3 regions of the Exiguobacterium sp. SH0S2 genome follow, and region 3 is predicted to be linked to each of the others. Evidence: predicted binding sites of a transcription regulator. Region 3 holds the regulator's gene; each other region holds the start of a gene.
The links. The regulator Rex, encoded in region 3, represses fermentation and respiration genes when NADH is low (regulators of the CRP and FNR family bind a similar motif). The targets are predictions, from matches to a motif close to TTGTGAAATATTTCACAA.
Positions count from the first base shown of each region.

Region 1: a site for Rex is predicted at 1,511-1,528, ahead of EVJ21_RS12670 (cytochrome c oxidase subunit 2A). Genes of this name have one in related genera too.
Region 2: a site for Rex is predicted at 2,962-2,979, ahead of cydD (thiol reductant ABC exporter subunit CydD). Genes of this name have one in related genera too.

Region 1 is NZ_SJVB01000005.1:82,443-87,971, forward strand. Features, by position in the region: gene EVJ21_RS12660 (b(o/a)3-type cytochrome-c oxidase subunit 1) at 1-837, opposite strand, end outside; gene EVJ21_RS12665 (cytochrome c oxidase subunit II) at 838-1,308, opposite strand; gene EVJ21_RS12670 (cytochrome c oxidase subunit 2A) at 1,330-1,449, opposite strand; gene EVJ21_RS12675 (Crp/Fnr family transcriptional regulator) at 1,634-2,344, opposite strand; gene EVJ21_RS12680 (aldehyde dehydrogenase) at 2,530-3,915, opposite strand; gene EVJ21_RS12685 (MFS transporter) at 4,021-5,187, opposite strand; gene deoD (purine-nucleoside phosphorylase) at 5,330-5,529, opposite strand, start outside.
Region 2 is NZ_SJVB01000002.1:640,716-646,244, reverse strand. Features, by position in the region: gene EVJ21_RS07965 (glycoside hydrolase family 31 protein) at 1-2,069, shown strand, start outside; gene EVJ21_RS07960 (Crp/Fnr family transcriptional regulator) at 2,191-2,880, shown strand; gene cydD (thiol reductant ABC exporter subunit CydD) at 3,009-4,733, shown strand; gene cydC (thiol reductant ABC exporter subunit CydC) at 4,730-5,529, shown strand, end outside.
Region 3 is NZ_SJVB01000006.1:10,098-15,626, forward strand. Features, by position in the region: gene EVJ21_RS13385 (ABC-F family ATP-binding cassette domain-containing protein) at 1-1,004, opposite strand, end outside; gene EVJ21_RS13390 (redox-sensing transcriptional repressor Rex) at 1,154-1,810, shown strand; gene EVJ21_RS13395 (twin-arginine translocase TatA/TatE family subunit) at 1,810-2,028, shown strand; gene tatC (twin-arginine translocase subunit TatC) at 2,032-2,820, shown strand; gene EVJ21_RS13405 (YesK family protein) at 3,096-3,389, shown strand; gene EVJ21_RS13410 (FAD-dependent oxidoreductase) at 3,583-4,929, shown strand; gene EVJ21_RS13415 (PspC domain-containing protein) at 4,969-5,151, opposite strand; gene EVJ21_RS13420 (ABC transporter substrate-binding protein) at 5,236-5,529, opposite strand, start outside.

The sequences.
Region 1 (5,529 bases), on a different contig from region 3:
GAACGAGAACAAGAGGAATAACAAGAACGCCATCCGCGCGAGCGCGTCCGAGAAGATCTTCCCACCGATGACTTTCGGCACGACCGTATACCAGACGATATAGGCCGGCATGAGCCAGAAGTAAACGAGCGGGTGACCGAAGTACCAGAACAACGTCCGGCTCAGTTCAATCCCGACCGTGTCTTTCCATCCGAGCGAGAGCGGGAGCAGTTGGAACAAAATCGTCCCGGCAACACCGAGTGTCGCGATGACCCAGAGCAACATCGTCATGATACTCATGTACGCTGGGAGTGGCGGATGGACGCCAGGGTGTTCCCGTTTATAGTCCGCATACATGCGGAACATCGCGAACGCCGAGAACCATGTACCGACGACGAAGAGAACGAGACCGACATAGAAGATCGGGTCGGCCATGAGCGGAGCGTAGAACGTGTAAAGTACAGTCGCTTTATTGGCGAGCACCATGATCGTCACGAGTACCGCCCCGGCGATGATCATCCAAAAACCGAGCCAAGCGACACGTGTCGGGAACGATTCAAACCGTCCGAACGACTTGGCGAGCAGCGCGTAAAGTAAGCCGATGATAAACATCGTCGTAAAGACGAGACCAAGCATGATACCGTGGGCCGTCAACAATTGATAGTAACCGAATACTTCCGGAATGATTCCTGTACGGATGAGCGTCTGCATGAGTCCCGCGATCGCTCCAATCAACACGGCGAGTACCGAGACGACAACGTGGGCATAGGCGAGGCGCGCTTCTTTCACACCGATGCTCGGCACCGGCACACCGCGCTCCATTTCCCACTGTTTCAGTTTTGAGGCTACGTCGTTCATTTAGTCCACCACCTTAATTTTTGTCGCCATCATGTGATGGCCCGTCCCGCAATATTCGTTACAGAGAATTAAAAATTCGCCTGTTTCTTCAAACGTATACGTGAGCGAGTTGATATGTCCCGGCACGACCATCATGTTGACCGGTGTCCCCGTCAACTGGAAACCGTGGACGACGTCCGGTGACGTGACGAGAAACGTCACTTTCGCACCTTTCGGGATTTCAACGTTACCCGGTGTGAACGTGAACGCCTGCGCGACCATGACGAGTTCATACTCGTTATCACCAATTTTATTAAGTCCAGGTTTATCGAACGGCGCCGTCTGATGCACTTTCGCCGGGTCGATCAAATCAGCGTCCGATGCGGGCTGGTTTCCGGCCGCAAACGCCGAAATGCCGAGCACTGTCAAAAACACGCCTAATAGAACGATGCCAAAGATCAACCAATATTTTTCAAGCTTATGAATATGCATGTTTGTTTTCTCCTTTTGACGTTATCGTGTAACAAATAAATAAAAGACCGACGACCACATGGCGATGATGACACCCGCGACGATCATGACCGATGTAAACGTGCCTTTCAGATTCGGTTCTTGTCCACCGTTCTTATCCACGTGAAGGACCCCTTTCGCTATAATTTCCTCTTTCATTGTATGAAATTCACCCCGACTTAATATGTGACTTTTATCACTTCAAAAGTGACAATCACATCAATTTTGCGTAGTTTCCACACATAAAATTCACAATTAGCCAAATCAAGACGACAAAAAAACCGCCTCTCTAAGAGACGGTTCCTCGTTATAATCGGCAAATCCCGGCCGGACAGCCTTCGCAATGGCACAGCTCTTTTAAGAAATCGATATCATGCAAGACGATCGAGTTTCCCGTCGTTGTCAGGACGCCTTCTTTTCGCCACTGGTTCATCATCCGGTTGACGGTCTCACGCGGTGCCCCGATCAGTTGACCGAGCTCCCCATCGGAAGGATGTCGTGAGATGACGACCGCGTCATCTTCCTCCACACCGTGCATGGCCGCCATCCGAAGCAACGTCGAAGCGAGCGCTCCCGGCTTTCCGTACAATAGCAAATCACGCAGTTTCATCTCTGAATGTTTACGCATCATCGACGTCCAGCGCAGCACGTCACCGGCAAATTTGGCGTCTTGCTGCATGATAGTCTCGATGTCTTTCTTTGAAATAACGCCAATGACACTTTCTTCCGTCGTCTCGATGCTGTAAGAACTCGGGAACGTGTCGACGATATCAAACTCACCAAAAAAATCGTCGGCGCCATATAAGAACATGACGATTGGATTCCCTTTTTTCGTGATCTTCGTGAATTTGACAGATCCGCTCTTCAAATAAAAGAATTTATCACACTTCTCACCTTCCCAACAGACGATGCTAGCCTTCGGGTAGTCTTGAGGTGTCATCATTTCGAGCAATAACTGTTTCGTCTCCGCTGAAAAGATAAAGCTGTTCGGTTCGGTCGTCCCACATTTCGTAGACATATTCGTCTGCTCCCTCCACAATTCATTCGTGCCTGGAATGTCTCGTACGTTTCATTTATGGCTTTATTATACAGTAGCGTGAGCACCCTGATCACAAAAGTATGTGACATTTCAAACAATCTTCTATTTTTCAATTCGTTCTCATAAAAAAAAGACTGTAGAAAGTCTACAGTCTCAGATCAGTCTCAGCGATAGACGAGACGGATCAGCTTCTCCGCACCTTTAAAGTTTGGATAACGAATCGGCACATCAAATTTTGTCGTGTTGCGTAATATTGATTTGGCATGGCTGAACGCCTCAAAGCTATAGCGTCCGTGATAAGCCCCCATCCCACTCTCCCCGACACCGCCAAATGGCAAGTTCGGGTTTGTCAAATGCATGAGGACATCGTTGACACAACCGCCGCCGAATGTCAGATGCTTGAGCACCGTCTGTTCGACAGCTTTCGTTTCCGTGAACAGATAGAGCGCGAGCGGATGCGGACGGTCGGACACAAACTCGATCGCCTCATCGAGTTGACGATACGTCAGCACCGGCAAAATCGGTCCGAAAATCTCGTCTTTCATGACAGCAGCCCCATCATGAATATCCGTCATGACGGTCGGGGCGATTTTCAAACTTTCCCGCTCCGTCGCTCCCCCGAAGAAGACGTCCCCTTGACTCAAATAACTCGTCAACCGATCAAAATGAGACTCGCTGACGATCCGGGTGAACCGTTCTGTCCCGATTCCGTTCCCAAACATCAGGAACGCTTCCCGCTTGATTGCTTCAAGAAACGCATCACGTTTCGACTCGTGGACGAGCACGTAGTCCGGGGCGACACACGTCTGCCCGGCGTTCATCCATTTCCCCCACGCAATCCGTTTCGCCGCAATGTTAATATTGGCATCTTCATGGACGATGGCCGGTGACTTCCCACCTAGTTCGAGCGTGACCGGCGTCAATTGCTTGGCCGCAGCCTCCATGACGATTTTTCCGACTTGGGTCGAACCGGTAAAGAAGATATGATCCCATTTTTGCGCGAGCAAAGCTTGAGCGACGTCTTTATCCCCTTCGACGCTGACGACGTAACGATCGGTGAACGCCCGTTCGAGCACTTTCGTCATTACTTGGGCCACGTTCGGCGTCAATTCCGACGGTTTCACGACAGCCGTGTTCCCGGCCGCGATTGCTCCGATGAGCGGTGCGATTGCCAATTGGAATGGATAATTCCAAGGCGCGATAATGAGAACGGTGCCGTACGGTTCATACATGACTTCACTTTTTGTCCCGAGGTGGATCGCTGCGCCGCGAACCCGTTTCGGGCGCATCCAACGCTTCAACTCTCGATTCGTCCGACTGATCTCGTCGTAAATAAAGCCGATCTCCGTCGTGAACGCATCGAGCTCTGATTTATTTAAATCTGTTTTTAACGCTTCGATAATCTCTGCTTCGTGATGTTTGATTGATTCTTTCAAAAACGTCAACATACTGAGACGGAATGCGAGCGATTTGGTCGCTTGCGTCTTAAAGAAACGACGTTGCTTACTGATGAGCTCTTCGATCGTCAACTGTTCGATTGGTGCGAGCATAAATCTGCCTCCCTTTGAGTGATAACGCTGTCTTCATCTTATCACTATCCAATCAGACCCGACCATTTTGAACGTTCAGCCGTTGCTGCTTGATACGTGCCCATCTCACCCGGTCTTGTTTGAAACGACACGTTTCCTTGTCTGCTCGATCACAATCAAAAGCAGGCCCGCTAGCAGCAAAACAATCCCGGTCAGCGTAAATTTCTGCGTTAACGAGACGGACAGCCACCCTAAGAGAGCCGAACCCACGACCGTACCGAGCGAGAAGAACGCATAGAAGTAGCCGTATGATTTGCCGCGATTGGCACTGTTCGTCGCTTTGATCAACATCGTGTTGATGGCCGGGAACAAAATAGCGAAGCCGACGCCATAACAGCCGAGCACGAGATAGAGCAGATTTGCGCTACCCGACAAACCGATCAGAATTTGACTAATCCCAAGGATGCCGATCCCGAGCGCAGCCAAGCGCGCCGGCTCGAACCGGTCGAAGATACGGTTCGTCGGTAAGACGAACACGAGGACGGCAGCAACGCCAAACGTGCTGAGCAACGTCCCGCTGAGCCGTGAGTCGTAACCGAGCGCTTGCACGTAAAGCGGTAATAAATAAGCGAGCGCTCCTTGCGAGAACATTAATAAAAACGCCCCGATATACGCTTTGACGACGTCACGCTCTAGCGTTTTCGAACCAACCACTTCGCGCCGGTCCTCATGTTTAACAGCGAATCGCAACCGCTTTAACACGACGAGGGCAAGCAAAGCCACAAGCACGCCATACGCCGCCACGTACGTAAATACGACCGGGACCGATGTGCGGCTGGCCATGATGCCGCTGAACGCTGGTCCTAGAATCGCCGCCAACCCGACGAAGCTCCCGGTGAGCGCCACTTTTTTCCCTTGTCGATTGGCCGCGGTCAAGTTCGCGGATAGCGTAAACGCAGCCGGTACAATCAAGCCGGCCACGAATCCGTGAACGACACGCACCACCAATAACATCGAAGCATCATCGACAAGGCGATACATGAGCAGACTCGCACTTGATAACACTAAACCGACGAGTAAGATTCGGAACGGACCGAACTTGTCCGTCCAAACGCCAGACAAAATGTTCCCGAACGTGTTCGACAATGAATAGATGGCAATGACGACACCGGCGATGAACGGCGTCGCACCGACTGAGGTCGCGAACGTGCTCATGACGGGAAGTTGGGCAAACAGATCAAAAAACGCAAAAAAGACGATACTATAAATCACAAAAGCGGATGGTTTATTCACGGAATTCTCTCCTTAGCTCAGCACCTCCACGGACACTGAGTTTTCAGCTTCAGTCTAGCTTGCCGGTTCCGCTTTGTATAGACACGTTGGCACACTGACACAAAAAGTCCCTACAAACGTTGCGTCTGTAGGGACTTATGATTTAGTTCGTCACTTCGACTGCTGTGTCGAGGGCGACACGAATCATCTCGTCGAACGTCGATTGACGTTCTTCTGATGTCGTCTCTTCACCCGTTAACAAGTGGTCAGAGATCGTGAGGATCGTCAAGGCGTTGACTTTATGTTTCGCCGCGAGCGTGTAAAGGCCGGCTGCTTCCATCTCGATTGCGAGGCAACCGAAGT
Region 2 (5,529 bases), on a different contig from region 3:
TCGCGCCGAACACGCTCTACGTCGACGTGAAAGGGAACTTTAGTACGTACTATAGCCGCTACACGTTCAACGGCCCGGAACGGACGCTGAAAGGGACGGCCCGAACGCTCGATCATGTCGATGGAGCGACCGAGCTCGGGGAGGGGATCGTCTCCAAGCAAGGCTATGCCGTCATCGACGACTCGGACTCGTTTCTCATGACAGACGACCGCTTCGTTGAGCCGAGACGAAAAGGCATCCATGATTTGTACTACTTCGGCTACGGGCACGAATACAAGCAAGCGCTTCACGATTTTTATAAGCTGACAGGTCCGACACCTATGTTGCCGCGAAAAGCACTCGGCAACTGGTGGAGCCGCTACTGGCGCTATGACGAGACCGAATACAAAGGCCTCATGCGTCGGTTCAAAGAGGAAGACATCCCGTTCTCGGTCAGCGTCATCGATATGGACTGGCACGTCACCGACGTCCCTGAAGAGTACGGGAGCGGCTGGACCGGCTACTCATGGAACAAGAATCTGTTCCCGGACCCAAAAGGCTTCTTGACGTGGTTGAAAGAAGAGAACCTGCTCGTCACGCTGAACTTGCACCCAGCCGACGGGGTCCGGGCGTTCGAAGACCAATACGTGGCGATGGCCGAAGCGATGGGGCTCGACCCGTCGAACGGGGATCGCATCCCATTCGATTTCTCTGATAAACGCTTCATCCAAGCGTATTTTGAACAGATGCATCATCCGCACGAGGTAAACGGCGTCGATTTTTGGTGGATCGACTGGCAGCAAGGGTCGACATCGAAAATGGAAGGGCTCGACCCGATGTGGATGTTAAACCATTATCATGCGGCCGATATTTCCCGGGACGGAAATCGTCCGCTGATCTTCTCGCGTTATGCCGGACCGGGAAGCCATCGCTATCCTGTCGGTTTCTCGGGAGATACGCTCATCTCTTGGGCATCGCTTGCGTTTCAGCCTTACTTCACGGCGACGGCGTCGAATATCGGTTACGGTTGGTGGAGCCACGACATCGGCGGGCATTACCGAGGGTCGAAAGACGATGAGCTCGCCGCGCGCTGGGTCGCGTTCGGGGTGTTCAGCCCGATTATGCGCTTGCATTCGACGTTCAGTATCTTTAACGGCAAAGAGCCGTGGCGCTTCGGTCTCGAGTCCGAAAGGTCGATGAAGTCGTTTTTACGACTCCGCCACCAACTCATCCCGTATTTGTACACGATGAACCGGCGTAATCATCAGGATGCGCTCCCGCTCATCCTCCCGATGTATTACGATCATCCCGACGAAGAAGCGGCGTATGGCGTGCCGAATGAATACTACTTCGGCAGTGAACTCGTCGTATCACCGATCGTCGAGCCGATGAACAAGCGGCTTCACGTCGCGGCGACGAACGTCTGGTTGCCGACAGGCGATTGGTTCGACTTCTTTACGGGTCATCGCTACGAAGGTGATAAGTCGATCCGAGTGTTCCGTGGGCTTGACGAACAGGCCGTGTTCGCGAAAGCTGGAGCGATCGTCCCGCTGGCCGCTCATCGCTCTGGACGCAACGACACCGACAACCCGACCGATCTCGAAGTCGTCGTCTTCCCAGGGGCATCGAACACGTTCACGCTGTATGAGGATAACGGGACCGACCGGGCTTATGAGACCGGAGCTTACGCCGAGACGACGTTCACCCTCGACTGGGACGAGCGCAGCCTGCACGTTCATGTTACGGGTGACACGTCCGTCTTACCGTCAGACCGGACCGTCACATTACTCGTACGCGGGGTGACCGGTTCGGGTGAGTATAAACCGGAGACGCAGACGTTACGACTCGAACTCGGTAAAATTGATGAGGAAGTGACGGTGTCGCTCCCTGTCGAGGTGACGAACAACGGTCATCGACTGGAGCGCCTGTATCGCTTCATTGACCGCGCCGAGATATCTTACGATTTGAAAGACCGCCTCTACCGGATGGCGGCGTCGAAGACGAGACTCGAAGCGTGGCTGTTTGATCTCCATGCGCTCGAACTCGAACGCGATTTGCAAGATGCGATCATGGAATTGATGCTCGACTGAGGAGAGGGGGCAACCCCTCTTTTGTCTTGTCAGAAAACTGTCGGAATTTGAAAGCGTTTTCACAAGATGGGTCTCGTATACTAAAAGAAAGATGAACAGTTCGGGAAGCGAGGGATTGATCATGAGACAGCAATGGACAGTCGACGATTTAAGACAACTCGATATCTTCAATAAATGCACGAGCCGCGAGCTAGAGAGCTTGCTACCGCACGTATACTGTCGGACGTACCGCAAAGGGCAGCTTTTATTCATGGAAGGCGACCCGCGTGAGCGCGTTTACTTTCTAATCAGTGGGTATGTGAAGCTCGAGCGGTGCAATGAAACGGCGACCCATCAATACACCGACTACTTGAAGCCGAAGCAGCTGTTTCCGTACCGGGGACTGTTGACGGAAACGTATTACCAACATTCGGCGGAAGCGCTGACCGATATTGAAGTCATTTATATGCCGACGGATCGCTTTGAAGCGCTTGTCTCAAGAAATGCGACGATGCTCTTGCATATCGTCGGTCAGATGAATCGAATCCTTGACCTTCACGAACGCCGTGTTCAGGAAATCATCACGCCGAGCGCGAGCGACCGGGTGATCAATACGATCCATTACTTGATTGAAGACCTCGGAGAAAAAGAAGCCGACGGTGTGCGCGTACGTTGTCCGTTCACGACAGTTGAAATCTCGAGACTGTCGGGGACATCGCGCGAGACCGTGTCCCACATCTTGTCGCGACTGCGAAAAGAAGACATTCTCCAGTTCGACGCCCGTCAACTCGTGACGTTGCACCCTGAGTATTTCGAACAAGCGACACACTGACGCCACGCTGCATTCGTGGCGTTTTTTTTGCACGTCTCGATAAGCGAAGCGTTCGCTATGGACACTTACATCAGTTATAATTAGTGAGAATCATCACAAAGAAAAATTGTCATGCACGTTTAGAAAGGATGAACGCAGTGAAACGACTGCAAGCTCTCGCTTTGGCCGAGAAAGGACATATCGTCGGGCTCGTCATCGCCGCGGTGATGATCGGGTTGTCCATCTTGGCTCAGGCTTATTTGATCGTCGACGTCGTCGACCGAGTATTTTTAAAAAACGAATCGTTCCAAAGTGTCATCCCGTCTCTAGGTTGGCTCGTGCTCGCGTTGCTCGCACGTGCCTTGTTCGGGTATGTCTCGGGACGTATCGGTGCCAACTTGTCGGAACGGGCGAAGCGGACGCTTCGACGTCAACTGCTCGACCGCTACACATCGAATCCAATCGAGACGTCTCTATCCGGACAGTCCGGGAAGAAAGTCAGTGTCTATATGGATGCGGTCGATGAGGTCGATGCTTACTTTAGCCAGTACTGGCCCCAAGTCATCCAGACATCGATCATCCCGCTGCTCATTCTCGTCGTCGTCTTCAGTCAGCACTGGATCTCAGGTGTCATCATGATGGTGACCGCGCCGTTCATTCCAATCTTTTTCATCATCATCGGTATCGCGACCCAGAAGAAGTCTGAAGAGCAGATGGAGAAAATGAACCAGTTCTCGGGGAAATTTTTAGACGTCCTTCAAGGATTGACGACACTCAAGCTATACGGACGTGCCGAGCAAGAAGCGCAAGCAATCGAGAAGAGCAGTCTCGACTTCCGGGACGCGACGATGGTCGTCTTAAAGACCGCTTTCTTGTCAGGGCTCATGCTCGAGTTCATCTCGATGCTCAGCACCGGCGTCGTCGCTTTAGAAGTGGCGCTCCAGATGGTCGTTTGGCAAAACTTGACGTTTTTCGCCGGCTTCTTGATTCTCGTCTTGGCCCCGGAATACTATTTAGCGATCAAAGACCTCGGCAGCGCCTTCCATACGGGGCGTGGCAGCATGGGTGCGGCCGATCGCATCTTCGAGGCGCTCGACGCCCCGGACGATCGTATCGAATGGGGAGACAGACCGCTAACAAACCGGACGCCCGAACTCGTGCTCGATGCGGTCTCGTTCCAATATGAAGGGGGTCGCTTCACGCTCCACCCGCTGAGCGGGGTCATCCCGGCACGGTCACACGTCGCCTTGGTCGGCGCGAGCGGATCAGGCAAGACGACCGTGTTGAACGTGCTGTCCGGTCTTGTGAAACCGGACAGCGGCCGCGTCCTCGTCGACGGGGAGCCGCTCGAATCGTTCACCGATACGTCTTGGTACGGGACAATCGGGTATATTTCGCAAAACCCGTATTTGTTCGCCGGGAGTCTCGCCGCTAATATCGCCCTCGGTGAGACGGCGGACGAGACTGACATCATGCGGGCGGCTGAAGCCGCCGGCCTCGTCGAGGTCATCGCCAATTTGCCGGACGGGTTGAATACCGAGCTCGGAGAAGGCGGTTACGGATTGTCCGGTGGTGAGCGGCAACGCCTCGCTCTGGCTCGTGCCTTCTTGAAGCGTCCAGGTATCATCTTGTTCGATGAACCGACGACCGGTCTCGATTTGGTGACCGAGAGAATCGTTCGGCGCTCGATCGAGGAGTTGTCGCGTGACGCGACGCTTGTCACGGTCGCGCACCGTCTCCATACGATCAAGCAAGCGGACGCGATTTGGTTCATGGACGAGGGGAACCTCGTCGCGAACGGCACACATGAACAGTTACTCGCTGTCCCGGCCTACGCCGACTTGTTCACGTTACAGAAAGGGGTGAGAGGATGAACTCACTTTGGACGATCACAAAATGGATGATGAAAGAGAAAAAGGATATCATCCTCTCGATCTTCTTCGGTTATACGGCAGGCCTCGCGGCTGTCGCCTTGTTCGCGGCGAGTGGATATCTCGTGTCGCGGGCCGGCCTTGTGCCGCCCCTCTATGCGCTCATGGTACCGGTCGTCCTGATCAAGCTGTTCGGCGTCATTCGGGCGGGGAGCCGCTACCGCGAACGCTTGGCGTCACACCGGGCGACGTTCACGATTTTAAGCGAACTGCGCGTCCGGTTTTATCGCCAGCTCGAACCGCTCGTGCCGAACATCTTCGCCAAATACCGGAGCGGGGACTTGCTCGCCCGTGTCGTCGGAGACGTCGAAAGCCTTCAAAACTACTTTTTGCGGGTGTTTTATCCGCCAATCATCTTAGTGCTCGTCTTCTTGAGCACGATCTTCTTCGTCACGTTCTTCTCGATGACGGTCAGCCTTTGGCTCGTGTTCGGGGTGTTCGTGACCGGCTTTTTGATTCCGATCTTGTTTGCCGGCATCCGAGCGAAGCATGACCAGGAAATTAGGGCCTTGCGCGGCGACTTGTCGAGCGGGGTGACCGAGATGATGTACGGGTACCGCGATTTATTGTTGCACGACCAGCTCGGCCAGACCCGTGACGACTTGCTCGCTCGAAGCGATCGTTACGCCGCCGCACAGCGCCAAGACGTGACGAACCAGTTCTTCAACTCGTCGCTCGTCGTCGCCGCGTCACTGCTCGTGTCGTGGGGCGTGCTCGCGATCGGTGCCTACCTCGTCGT
Region 3 (5,529 bases):
TCGCTGCCGCTCAACACATCGTTCCCGCTTTGGCGTTTGATCGAGAACGACAACACCGCGCTTCGTTCGTCACCGTCCGGCACGTCCATGCGGTCGATCTTCTCGAGCCGCTTGCGGACGCTTTGGGCGCGTTTCGTCGTCGTCGCCCGGGCGATGTTCCGTTGGATGAAGTCTTGCATCTTGGCGATCTCTTCTTGTTGCGACTCGAACTGTTTCTTCTCTTGCTCGTAAAGCGCGGCCTTCTGCTCGAGGAATTTCGTATAGTTCCCGACGAAGCGGCGGCTGCGGTTGCGTGACAGCTCGTAGACGACCGAGACGACGCGGTCGAGGAAGTAACGGTCATGGGAGACGATGAGGACGGCACCTTTATAGCCGCTCAAATATTTCTCGAGCCAGCTGAGCGTCTCGATGTCCAAATGGTTCGTCGGCTCATCCAAGATGAGCAGGTCCGGGCTTTGCAGGAGCATCTTCGCTAAGGCAAGACGTGTCCGCTGTCCCCCTGAGAGCGTATCGATCCGACGTTCGAAGTCGTCCGGGTAAAACCGCATCCCGTGCAAGATCGAGCGGATTGTCGCTTCATACTGATAGCCGCCGCGGTCTTTGAACGTGTGTTGCTCCTCGTCATACGCCGCAAGCAGACGCTCGTAGGCGGCCGGGTCGTTCAAGATCCGCTCCGAGCCCATGTCTTGCTCCATCTGGCGGAGCGTCTTCTCTTGTTCGATCAAGTCGGTGAAGACGGTGAGCATCTCGTTCCACATCGTCTCGTTCGATTCTAATCCTGAGTCTTGGGCGAGATAGCCGATCGTCACGTCTTTTGGCTTCATGATGTCGCCCGAGTCATAGTTGTACTCGCCGGCGATGACTTTTAACAGCGTCGACTTGCCGGCGCCGTTGCGGCCGACGAGGGCGACGCGTTCGCCTTCTTGGATTTCTAGTTTGACATTCTCTAAAATCGGCTCGACGCCGAACGATTTGGATAAGTTGTTGACTTGCAGTAGGATCAAGTGAAAAAACCCCTTTCTCTCTGTTTAGTATACTTTATTTCTTCCCCTTTTCAGGTATATTCATTGAGTGCTTATGTGAATTCGTTTACAATCAAGGTGTATGAAATCAGATTCGTTTGAAACGCGTCGTAAAAAGGAGGCTCTTTCCGTTGAGTCAAAACGAACCAAAGATTCCGCAAGCGACAGCCAAACGGTTGCCACTATACTATCGGTTTATCCAAAGCCTACATTCGTCAGGGAAACAGCGTGTCTCTTCTGCTGAACTGAGCGAGGCGGTCAAGGTCGATTCGGCAACGATTCGCCGTGACTTCTCATACTTCGGTGCGCTCGGTAAAAAGGGATATGGCTATAACGTACAGTATCTGTTAGAATTTTTCCGTAAGACGCTGAATCAAGACGAGATCACGAACGTCGCCTTGGTCGGGGTCGGTCATCTCGGGACAGCGTTCGTCAACTATAACTTCCTTAAAAACAATAACACACATATCGTCGTCGGGTTCGACGCAGACGAGACAAAAGTCGGCACGACGATGTCAGGTGTCCCGATTCATCACGTCGATGAGATGGAACAGATTATGAAGCAAAACAAAATCGATGTCGCCATCCTCACGGTCCCGTCTGCCTACGCGCAACCGGTCGCCGATGATTTGGTCCGCTATGGCGTTCGAGGGATCTTGAACTTCACGCCGGCGCGATTGACTGTACCGGACACGGTCCGCGTCCATCATATCGACTTGTCGATCGAACTCCAGTCGCTCATTTACTTTATGCAACACTATCCATCCGCTGAGGGGGTCCATCAATAATGGAATTTCTACAATCATCACTCGTCGTCGGTATCCCAGGTGGCGTCAGTATTTTCGTCATCGCCATCATCGCGCTCATCCTCTTCGGGCCGAAGAAATTGCCAGAGTTCGGCCGGGCAGCGGGGCAGACGCTCCGTGAGTTCAAAAATGCCACGAACGGTATGATGAAAGAGCACGATGAGACCGACAAGAAAGAAATTGAGAAGAAAGAGCAGTAAGCCATGAGCCATCAACCTGATCAAGAACGGGCACTGTCCGATCACTTGACAGAGCTGCGGAGACGACTGATGCTGTCGGCATTTGTCGTCTTTGCCTTCTTTCTGATCGCTTTGCCGAGTGTCAAATACGTGCTCGCCTATCTGCAGGCGGACCTCGTCGAACGAGGGCTCGAGCTGAACGCCTTTGGGGTCGCGGACCCGCTCATGATTTACTTGAACTTGGCGCTCGTCATCGGGCTCGTCGCATCGGGTCCATTTCTACTGTATCAACTGTGGGCGTTCGTCGCACCTGGTCTGCATCCGAATGAACGAAAATGGACGCTCGCCTATATCCCGGTCATCTTTATCTTGTTCCTCATCGGTCTCGCATTCGCCTACTATTGGTTGTTCCCGCTCGTCCTCGATATCTCGACGGACCTCGGGCAAGACCTCGGTCTGACGCAAATCATCGGGGCGACGAACTATTTCACGTTCCTGTTGCAACTGACGATCCCGTTTGGACTGTTGTTCCAACTTCCGGTCGTGACGATGTTCTTGACGCGCATCGGTGTCGTGACGCCGTACTTCCTCTCAAAAATTCGGAAGTACGCCTACTTCGCCTTGTTCGTAATCGCGGCATTCATCACGCCGCCGGATTTGACGTCGCACCTCATGGTGTCGCTGCCGCTCTTCTTCTTATATGAGATCAGCTTATCGATCTCGCGTGTGACGTACCGCGGTGTGCTCCGACGTGAGAAAGAGGCGATGGTGAAAGAACAGATGGATTTGATGAAGCAAATGAATGAGAAATGAACACTACGTCATGAGACGTGGTGTTTTTTTATGCGAGTACATTAAACTGGAAGTGTCTTGAAAAGGGGCTTGGCCATCGTGTTGATCGGACTGTTTTTCCTTGTCGGTTGGCAAGTACCACGGTTGGCATAACGGTGCTTTTTGGTCGCAAAATGTCGTACTGAAACCACATGTTCTAAGTGATATTGGTCGTAAACGCTTTTTCTGCAACAAGGAAGTACTCTTGTCACATGTTAAGATAGAAACCAATCAAACACACGTCAGGGGGAGAAGCGATGGCTTGGGAATATTACGGGGACGCGCTCATCGTCACAGGGATGTTGACGACGGTGCTCTTACTCGTCGTGCTATCTTTTTTGAAGTTACTATACAGGCGGAGACTCGTCTTTCCGTTGACGCTCGTGGTGATGGGCTATGTCCTGTTCATGGTCGGGCTCGTCTTCGTCCGGGGCTGGGACGGGATGGGCTGGAGTTTGATCGGTTTCAGTTTGTACGTGATCGGGCTCGTCACCTATATCGGTGTCGTCATCTATCACTGGGTGAAAGCGAGACGCACGTCCAATTCATGATCAAAACCGTTCCGGTCGCGGAGCGGTTTTTTTGTCGTCATAACCGTCGTTCAAACTTTAGACATAATTACGTGAAAAACTGAGCAAAGGGATTGTCAAACCTTCTTGTGAAATAGTACACTAAGTTCAGAAAGCGAATGTGATATTTGTCACAAACACTAACTTGCCTACAACTCAAAGGAGAGACTACCATATGAAAATCGCAGTCATCGGATGTACACACGCAGGAACAGCAGCAGTCAAAGGCTTACTCGCCAAGCACGACAATCTCGACATCACCGTGTATGAGCGGAACGACAACGTCAGCTTCCTCTCGTGTGGGATCGCCCTCCACGTCGGCGGCGTCGTCAAACGCGCTGAAGAATTGTTCTACTCATCACCGACCGAGCTCGAAGAACTCGGCGCGACGATGCGCATGAAGCATGACGTGTTGAACATCGATGCGGAAGCGAAGACGGTCCACGCCAAAAACCTCGAGACGGGTGCAGACGTATATGACACGTTCGACCGTTTGATCGTGACGACAGGATCTTGGCCGATCGTCCCGACGCTACCTGGCATCGAGATGACTGGGATCGAACTTTGCAAAAACTATGGTCACGCTCAGCGCATCATCGAGCGGGCTAAGGGTGCGACAAATATCGCCGTCATCGGTGCCGGCTATATCGGCGTCGAGCTCGTCGAGGCGTTCGAAGTGTACGGCAAGCACGTCACGTTCATCGACAGTGCTGACCGCATCTTGAACAAGTACCTCGACAAGTCGTTCACGGACCAACTTGAAGCCGACATGACGTCACGCGGTATCGACCTTGAGCTCAGCCAAACGGTCGAAGCGTTCCGCGGCACAGACGGAAACGTCACGCACGTCGTCACCGACAAAGGTGAGTTCGAAGCCGACCTCGTCATTCTATGTGTCGGTTTCCGCCCGAACACGGGACTGCTCGCAGGACAAGTCGACATGCTCGGCAACGGCGCCATCATCGTCGACGAATATATGCGCACGAGCAACCCGGACGTCTTCGCAGCCGGTGACAGCTGTGCCGTCTACTACAACCCGGCGCGCACACATGCTTACATCCCGCTCGCGACGAACGCCGTCCGCATGGGTACGCTCGTCGCCGAGAACCTCGTCACACCACGTGTCCGTTACCAAGGGACACAAGGGACGTCGGGACTCCGTCTCTATGACTGGAACATCGCCTCGTCAGGCCTCACGGAAGAAGCGGCCGGATTGTTCGGCCTCGACGTCGAGAGCGTCGTGATCGAGGACGCGTACCGTCCTGAGTTCATGCCGACGTCGGAGCCGGTCCAGTTCAAACTCGTCTATGAAGTCGGCACACATCGTGTCGTCGGGGGACAAGTGCTCTCGAAAGCGGATATGACGCAAGCGGTCAACACGTTGTCGCTCGCGATCCAAAACGAGATGACGGTCGAAGAGCTCGCCTACGTCGACTTCTTCTTCCAGCCGCACTACAACAAGCCGTGGCACTTCATCAACAGTGGAGCGCTCGCGGCGATGAAAGACAAAGTCAACGCATAACGCAAAAGATTCGAAAGCAGCCGCTTTCGAATCTTTTTTTTATAGGTAACGTGGCGCGTCCTGCATCGAGTTGGCGAGGATGATGTAGACGAGGATGTTTCCGGGCATGATAAGAAAGAGTAACCGGACGCCGAGCGAGGACATGCCGAAGTACTCGGCGATGCCGCCGCAGACACCGGCGAGAGAACGGTCGGTCGCGGATTTTCGAAGAGCACGTTGCATAAAGTAGACTCCCATCTCGAATTTGATATGTAAATTTTACCATATGTGTATAAAAAAAAGCGCGCCGATTTGGCGCGCTTGTGCTTATTTCAAGATGGTGACGAGTTCGTCGAGCACTTCGTTGGCTGACAAGACGCCGCCTGACGTGTTCCACGTATCGTCGCTCACTTCGGTCACTTCACCGGCCTTGACGGCTTTCAAGTCTTTCCAAAGCTGGTTCGACTGCCATTCTTCGGCCGTCTTCGATCCGTCCGCACCGCCGTATGTGAAGTAGACGATATGGTCGCCGTCCATTTCGGGGATGCGTTCCATCGTGACTTCTTCAGCGAATTCCGTGCGGTCTTGTGACGCTGGGCGTTTGACGCCGACGTCACCTAA